Regions from separate parts of the Paenibacillus sp. FSL H7-0714 genome, predicted to be linked through region 2. Evidence: predicted binding sites of a transcription regulator. Region 2 holds the regulator's gene; the other holds the start of a gene.
The links. Region 2 encodes NrdR, which represses ribonucleotide reductase genes. Its sites were predicted from a motif close to AACACNATATATNGTGTT; they were not measured.
Positions count from the first base shown of each region.

Region 1 (4,319 bases), 510 kb from region 2:
CTGTGCAGAGGTTGGACATTTTGATCTGTCCGACATTTTTCAGGGCATGGGCCGCATTAGCGTTGCTCTTGTTCATAATATATGGATAGCCAGATTCCAGCTGGATCATGGCAATTTTGGTCAGCATATCCCGTGCGCTCATGGCCTTTCTCTTTTTGACACGTGGATCGGCTAGCAGCTTATCGTACATATCATCCAAATCCATGTCATCAAGATGCGTGCCATAAGCCTTGTACACACTGTAAGGGGCAAATACATGGAGCGGTTCATTGTCCTTCGCCAGCTTATAGAAGTGATTCGGAATGATCAGGCCGATGGACAGGGTTTTGAGTCTTGTTTTTTCGTCGGCGTTGATCTTCTTACTGTCGAGAAATTCAAGAACATCCCATCCAAAAATGTTGTAGTAGGCGGCTCCAGAACCTTTACGTTGACCCATCTGGTCAGCATAGGAGAAGCCGTCTTCCATCAGCTTGAGCACAGGTATAATGCCCTTCGCCGCATCCTCGACACCCTTGATTGTCTCTCCGCGGGAACGGAGCTTGGACAGGTTGACAGCCACACCACCGCCGATCTTCGACAGCTGCATGCAGGTATTGAGCACATAGTTGATCGAATTAAGCGAGTCGTCCATTTCGATAAGGAAGCAGGAGACAAGCTCACCGCGACGGCTCTTGCCGGCGTTTAAGAAGGTTGGGGTCGCTGGCTGCAGACGCTGCTCCATCATCGAACGGGCAAGCATACCGGCAGTAGCGGCGTTGCCGCGTCCTAGGTGAAGGGCAACTGCCGCCACACGGTCCGGATAATGCTCCAGATATTGCTTGCGGTCATTGCTTTTTACAGCGTAATCCGTATAGAACTTCGAAGCTGCCATATAGGATGGAAAGCTGAAGTTGTAGGCATGGGTAATTTGGTAAACTTCCTCAATTTCAGCCACGCTGTACTGCTCGTAAAAATTTTCGTAGAAATCCTGTTCAATCATATAATCAACCTTAGCTTTTGTATTCGCAAAAACCAGGCTCCGCCGTTCTACATCCCGCATAAATTCGGCTACTGCCTCAAGGTCTTTATCTAATTGAAAGAAACCACTTTCGTCTCTTTTCATCAACATGTTGTTTAGTTCAATATGCCGCAACTCGGCTCACCTCCTGTTTAATTCGTTCTACATCGCCAAACGTGCCTGATAGCTCAAATTTACCGATAACTGGTACATTGTACCGATCTGCAATCAAGTCTGCGCTATGCGCGAACAGCTCGCCCCAGTTCTTGTTGCCGCTGGCGGCGATGCCTTTCAAATTGGAATAATTGTTCTTCAAGAAAGTAGACACCTTCTCTGGAATCTGTCCAAAGCCGGTGGTATATGTAATAAGCACATAGGGCTCGTCAATGGTCATATGCTCTTCAATCTGCACAGCTGGCAGCTTAAGCTTACCAATGAAGCGTTTGACGTTTCCGGTTTTTGAATCGTATGCGACTAGCATGGAGTCTCTCCCCCTGTATATATTACTGTAAAGATTGAATAGATAAGCTATAAATACTGGAAAATCATATGCATACTATATTTAGTGTGCGTTGTTTATTTTAATAACTATATGTTGAAAAGTCAACATGAAAAGTGCTTCCTAACTAGTTGGAAATTGGTCTAGTAAACGCTCTATTAAAGTGTTAATATCACGAAAATACGCAGGCTGGAGCGGTTTGCTAAGGCAGCTGTGTTGTTTTTTGTGCTGGATCTTACTGCATCTTTTTTATCATGACAAATTAGCGTCACTCCGTTGAGCAGAACTGTAATAAGAGTAAGATTAGCTGTATTCACTGTATGTTCAGGCAAGCGGAATTGAGGTTTACTAGAGGGGGAACAAGACCAATGAAGGAGGAGATAGGTTATGACTCAAGCGATGCAGCGCCAGCAAGCGGTAACTATCCATAAAAATGAGGTGTTCGCTTTAACGGCAGAGCAGCTTCAACCTCAGCTTATTTACCGGGATTGTAAACCGAAGCAGATAATCCGGGTTGTAAAGAATGAACTAGCGGTGCATGGCTGGCAGTCAGAATCGATTCAAGGTGCAGAGGCTCTTTCTGCCATTGCTTTTGGTAAAGGGGAGGAGGTTATTCTAGATTTCGGAGAGCATCTAGTGGGAAGGCTGGCGATTCGGATTATTCCAATAGGTAGTCCCCCGGATGCTCCGTTACATCTGCAGATCACCCTCGGGGAAATGCCGGTGGAGATGGCTGAATCCTTTTCTGAGTATGACGGATGGCTAAGCAGCTCGTGGTTACAGGAAGAGCGAGTTCATCTGGATATACTGCCTTCATCACTAAATCTGGATCGTCGATACAGCTTTCGGTATGTAAAGCTTAAGGTACTTGATACGTCACCGAAGTATAAAGTATCCTTTGCTGAAATTAGTTGTACAGCGGAAACTTCGGCTGACCGCTCCCTTCAGGCTCCGTTGGGCCACACAGATCCTGAACTGCAAGCCATTGATGAAGTCAGCGTGAAGACGCTGGAAGAATGTATGCAGGAGGTCTTCGAAGATGGACCTAAGCGGGACCGAAGACTGTGGCTTGGTGACCTGCGGCTTCAGGCGCTGGCCAATTACGAAACGTTCTCAGGCAATGATCTGGTTAAGCGATGCCTGTACTTGTTTGCAGCTTATCCGGATGAGCGGGGTCGGATCACGGCTAACTTGTTCATGAAACCCCAGGTCATACCTGACGATACGTATCTCTATGATTATTCACTCTTTTTTGTATCTACACTTCATGATTATTACTTGGCTACAGATGACCGGAACACGCTGGAGGAGCTGTGGCCATCTGCTTATCGGCAGATAGAGCTGGCTTTAGAACGATTGGACGAGCGTGGCATTGTGACCGACGATGAGACCTGGTGGGCTTTTATTGACTGGCATCCGGATCTGAACAAACAGGCCCCGGCGCAGGCTATCTTAATCTATAACTTGAAATGCGCGCTGCATCTGGCCGTTCTTCTCGGAAATGAACGACAGGATCGTTTACGGCAGACGATTGAAGAACTTACGAAGGCCACTTTGGATCACTTATGGGACTCTGAATTAGGCTATTTTGTTAGTGGTGATATTAGGCAGGTTTCATGGGCTTCTCAGATCTGGATGGTGCTTGCCGGAATCGTTGAAGAAGAGCGCGGGAAGAGACTATTGCTACGGCTTCAGCAGGATTCCGCTCCCATTCCGATGACCACACCCTATATGGTTCACCATTTTATTGAGGCACTGATTCAGATGGGCGAAAGGGATACAGCCATTTCGGAGATCAAGAAGTATTGGGGGCAGATGATTAAAGACGGGGCTGATACGTTCTGGGAGCTGTATAATCCAAGCGACAAGAGCTTTTCTCCCTATGGCAGTCATTTAATTAATAGTTATTGCCATGCTTGGAGCTGTACGCCAACGTATCTGATCCGCAAATATCAATTATAAGCAGATGCCTATTCGATATCAGCTCGAACAGCCTGAGCACCGTAGCAAATGGTGTCTCAGGTTGTTTGGCTCTGCTTGCGGTACAAAAGCGGAGTAACTTCGTATCGTTCCGCGAATTTTTTGTAGAAAAAGCTTAGGCTTTCATATCCGCATTCTCCGGCTATATCTCCAATCGGTCGATCACTGTTAGCGAGTAAGAGCGCGGCATAAGCCATACGATGCTCTTGTACCAACTCACCAAACGTTTTGCCTGTGCTTTTCTTAAGTAGATTGCTCAGATAATTGGGATTGAAATTAAAGCGTGTGGCCAAATCCTTCAAGGAGCAGTTATTAAAATGATGTTCCAGATATTGTAGGATTTCCAGCAGATCGCCCCGTTTAGTGGTAGGTAATCCACTGGGGGCGGTGTTCTGGTTTAGAACCCGCATGAGCTCGGTAAACACGATGACCATATAACCGTTGATCATGTCCGCGGAGAAATCACGGGGATCAAAGTACTCGCACATCATGCTGGCGAGAATATGGTGAAGGTTATGACTGTTATCTGATCGGAAGACAAGGTAACGGTCATGGGCTGCAGCGGGAGATTGGGCGTTGATCAGAAAATCACTTAATCTTCCGTCAGAACCCAGCCGGGTCAGAAATGCCGCGTTCAGTGTTTCCTTTCGCATCAAAATATTGATCAAAATATCGTCTTCATTAAGTGTAAAAATTGAATGGGGTACGTCCGTATCCAACAAGCAAATCTGGCCTTGAGTCAGCTCTACGACGGATCCGCCAATAGTCTGACGGCAGCGGCCTGAATACATATAATTTAGTTCGATAAATGTATGCGTATGCTCCGGCATATCGGCGAACCGG
Region 1 covers NZ_JBBOPT010000001.1:1,564,260-1,568,578, forward strand. The annotation lists gene nrdE (class 1b ribonucleoside-diphosphate reductase subunit alpha) at 1-1,132, opposite strand, end outside; gene nrdI (class Ib ribonucleoside-diphosphate reductase assembly flavoprotein NrdI) at 1,119-1,478, opposite strand; gene NST34_RS06985 (alpha-L-rhamnosidase-related protein) at 1,884-3,458, shown strand; gene NST34_RS06990 (AraC family transcriptional regulator) at 3,515-4,319, opposite strand, start outside.
Region 1: a site for NrdR is predicted at 1,550-1,567, ahead of nrdI (class Ib ribonucleoside-diphosphate reductase assembly flavoprotein NrdI). Genes of this name have one in related genera too.

Region 2 (4,319 bases):
TCCGCGAATACGTTCCTCCAGGTTACCGCATCGTCAGACACGAGAACTTGATATTGTTCCGCCGGAGTCTGCCAGTTGATGATTACTCTTCCAATTTCTACAGGCTCGCCCAGATCAACGTAGAACCACTGGTCATCCGTTCTTTCCGAAGACCAGCGGCTTGCATCCCGATTGCCACCGTCGACCGCTTTCTCAGGCCCGAAAAAGTCTACTTCGTTCGACGACGAATAAGCCGTCTTTCCTAAAGCCAGATTACCTGTTGCGGCGTCGGACTTCTCCGATGAAACGGCAACTAAAATGAAAGCGGTAACAAAAAACACTAAAAAAATATTCCTATACCGTAAACGCACTAAGATCCCCCCCGTTGTTTATTAGCTCGAATTTTACTCCAGCTTACCGCATGACCCTCCATGCTCAACTGCTGCAGCAATTTTATTATAAGTAGGGGCATTCGTTTCATCGATATACTTGTCTTTACAATACATATACAAATGTGGACATTCGGCCTTCTAAGGTGAATCAAGCATGCCAACATTTCTGTCATATCTCATGCTAATTAATAGTACAAAATCGTGATCCTTTCGAAGAGTAGTGAAAAAGAAAAAAAGCCATTTCAGTAGAATTGGCTTTTCTTCATGTTATGGAAATAGAGCCTAGGGGGATACGCTACGCCCTGCACATTCTCCGTCTACCCGTCACGGGAGTCTAAAACGACTAGACCCATGAACAAATCTTGGCATTTGATGTGGAATTAAGGGGAATCGTCCTAGGCTTTAAGCCCTATTCTCGAGGGGGAGTATATCCGTTGCCCTATTCAGGACCCGCCGATCTTATAGGATAATATAGAAAATGTATCCACTTGAATAGGAATGGGAGTGATTCCTCTTGTTACAATTAAACAGCGAACTGTGGGGCAAGCTAACCGGTCCTTACGAGTCGGGCGAAATGGTACCTGAACTGTTGGAGCGTCTGATGCTTGATTTCGATAAAGAAGTTTTCGACGAGCTATTCCAGGAGCACTTATATCACCAAAATACGATCTATACCGTCACTTACGCGGCAGTACCTTATCTGGCCAAACTTGCTCTCGCATCAAAAAATATGGAAGTGCGCCATGAAATCTACATCACTTGCGGGATTATCGAGTCGTGTCATGACAAAACTAGATCTGAGCCGTATCCCTCGGATTGGAACGAACTCGCTGCTGAAGCGGGAAACGAGGTTTGCGCGGAGATGTACCAATCTTACTTAAAAGCGATAGCGGAGCTTGCTTCGCTGGTTCCAGAGATGTTGGCCTACGCCAAACAAGAAATAAGCAGCGATACCGAAAAAAGATATGTTCTCATTGCCGACGCGGCTTATCGGGAATCCCAGAGCGTGGCAAACATGTTTCTGAATTTTACGGCTGGCGACGAATATGCGGCCGTTTGCGCAGCATGTAATCAAGAGGCTTACTTGTGGCCGAGCGGAGAAGGCGGTCGTATACAAGCATTCGCGGAAGATCCGGTATTCGAACCCCTTCAGGCAGCACATGAGGTTACTCCGGTTGAGGCATTCGTTGAAGCGGAACATCAAATACTGGCGGAGCGAGCCGATCAGCTGGGCGATTCCTCTTTTTTGAACCAATTGCCGTATTTGGCCGGGGAAATGAATTGTCCTTCATGCGGCGCCAGAATGCAGGTTTGGCCTAGTTTGCTTTCGACTTTTGGAGGGTAATAAACATGAACTGGATATCGCATCCATTTCTATGTTTGGGGGGAATGACTTATCAGTGTTTCTATTTATTACACATGCACGAGGGAATACGTCCTAACAGAAAGCGAACAACAAGCAATCACAGCCATTGTCCAACGTTATGATCAGGATTTTGAAGGGAAAGACCGGGCGGAGTCTTTCACAGTGTACAAATTCGATTCGTCCAGATCAACGGAGATCTTCGCTGGCGCTACCAAGCTGTCCATGACGGATCAGATTGAAGATTTGCTGAACGATTTATTTCATTGGTTGAAATGTTTGACCGAGATACGTAGAAAAGTAGACGGTGGTGAATGGCATGTTCACCTGGATGATATCGATGCCGTGTGGGATGATGAATTAGGCTGGAAAATGCCTGAAAACTGATTTCCATAATGAATGCCATGCACTTGCTTGCCAGCCTTCAAATCATAATCATTACCTTTTAGACTACTTACACTTGAAGTCGCTAAAAACGAGCTAATGTTCAATTTTAACGTCAGTTCTACTGAATCTCGGAAAACCCTAACACACTCAATGATCGTACTAAGCATCATTTTCTTTTTAGCAGTAGAAGCTTTCTTAAATACCTCGCGCCAAACAGGAATATAGGTCTAGAGAGCCTGCATTTCAACTTGTTCTACCTTTTTAGCATTGAGCTTCTGAATTACCTCAAAAAGAAATAGACCGCCCTAGTCCAAAGGATGCGGTCTATTTCTACCCGTAATACCTGAAAGCCGCCGCCCTTAAAAGCGGCTATTGCACTGGGAGCCGTGTTTCCGCACGGCTCTCTTTGCATTGTACGATTTATCTACCCAAACTATACCACGATCAAAACCAAATAAAAAGTCACTCCGCTTCCTGAACAACAAAAGAAACGGCATTTCTGCCGTTTCTTTAGGATGGACTCTCAGGGGCTCGAACCCTGGACAAATAGATTAAGAGTCTACTGCTCTACCAACTGAGCTAAGAGTCCATATGAAGTTTGGTGGAGCCAAGGGGGATCGAACCCCTGACCTCATCGCTGCCAGCGATGCGCTCTCCCAGCTGAGCTATGGCCCCAAACGTAATTTTCAGATGTATGTAATCACACATTCTAAAATTCAGTTCGGTGTATTTAAGTCATTCTGACAAATCCAAGCGCCGTAGGCGACTCCTATATAATATAAAAAATCGCCTTCGCTGTCAACACTTTTTTTAGTCATTAGACTAGCCACAACCCTACAATCTGTCCAGATCCCCAGTACTCTTAGATAACAGACCCTTCAGTTCCTTCATAAACATGTTAATATCCTTGAACTGCCGGTATACGGATGCAAAGCGAACGTAAGCGACCTCATCTACTGGATAGAGCTGCTCCATAACCAATTCACCGATCTGTTGGCTCTCTACTTCAGCTACAGCGATCCCACGTAGGGATTTCTCCACCTCAGAGACGATCTTCTCAAGACGTTCTACAGAGACGGGGCGTTTCTCGCAAGCACGGATAAGACCACGCAGTATTTTATCACGGCTGAACTCCTCGCGGCTGCCGTCTTTTTTGATCACGATTAACGGTGTTTCCTCGATCATTTCAAAGGTTGTAAACCGTTTGCTGCAACGCTCACATTCACGCCTGCGGCGGATGGACTTATTCTCATTCGCTGGTCGCGAGTCGAGCACTTTAGTATTTGTGTGATCGCAGTAAGGGCATTTCATAAGCTTCATCACTTCCTATTACATAATGTTTTTAGTCCCGGTATGTTAAACATCCGGCTTTTAAAGGGCTATTTCATTTTTTCCAGAAATCACCGTTTTTTTATTGTAATGATTATGGCAAGTCCGGCACATAATACAGTTACCAACAGAGGAGGTGAACAGCAATGAGCCAAAACAACAGCTCCAATAACCTTGTAGCTCCAAATTCCCGTGGTGCTTTGGAACAACTTAAATATGAAGTTGCCCAAGAACTCGGAATCACGCTTTCCCCAGATGGTTACCAAGGCAATAAAACTTCTTATGAAAATGGTTCGATCGGTGGTTACATCACTAAACGTCTTGTAACCCTGGCAGAACAACAATTGGCAGGTCAATACAAATAACCTGTCCACATAAGCTTACTGAAGAAGTATTAAACGATCGCAAGATCGTTTAATGCTTCTTTTTATACATAACACGGTTTTAGAATTCGTTGTAAATATCCGTGTACTGATCATAGTAATAGTTGACGCGCTGTACATAATGGCGGGTTTCACCAAACGGAATATCCTTAATGGTAGCATCCGTTCCATCCCAGATCCCCTCATCCAGCCATTTTTGAACTTTACCCGGTCCAGCATTATATGCAGCGATAACCGCTGTACGTTTACCTTCGAATTGACGGGATAATGTTGAAAGATACCAGGTACCTAGTTCAATATTTGCTGATGGTTCATGCTTTAGCTCCTCCATAGAAACATCAGGAAGCTTGGCCTTTTCAAGGGCCCATTTGGCGGTATCCGGCATAAGCTGCATTAAACCTATAGCACCTTTTCTGGATTCTCGTCCAGTTTTGAAGTTCGTTTCCACTCGGATAATCGAAGCCACTAGAAATGGGTCAATATCGT
Region 2 covers NZ_JBBOPT010000001.1:2,074,135-2,078,453, reverse strand. The annotation lists gene NST34_RS09100 (glycoside hydrolase family 20 zincin-like fold domain-containing protein) at 1-350, opposite strand, end outside; gene NST34_RS09095 (hypothetical protein) at 886-1,716, shown strand; gene NST34_RS09090 (hypothetical protein) at 1,900-2,121, shown strand; tRNA gene NST34_RS09085 (tRNA-Lys) at 2,638-2,710, opposite strand; tRNA gene NST34_RS09080 (tRNA-Ala) at 2,721-2,796, opposite strand; gene nrdR (transcriptional regulator NrdR) at 2,956-3,432, opposite strand; gene NST34_RS09070 (alpha/beta-type small acid-soluble spore protein) at 3,597-3,815, shown strand; gene NST34_RS09065 (lytic transglycosylase domain-containing protein) at 3,895-4,319, opposite strand, start outside.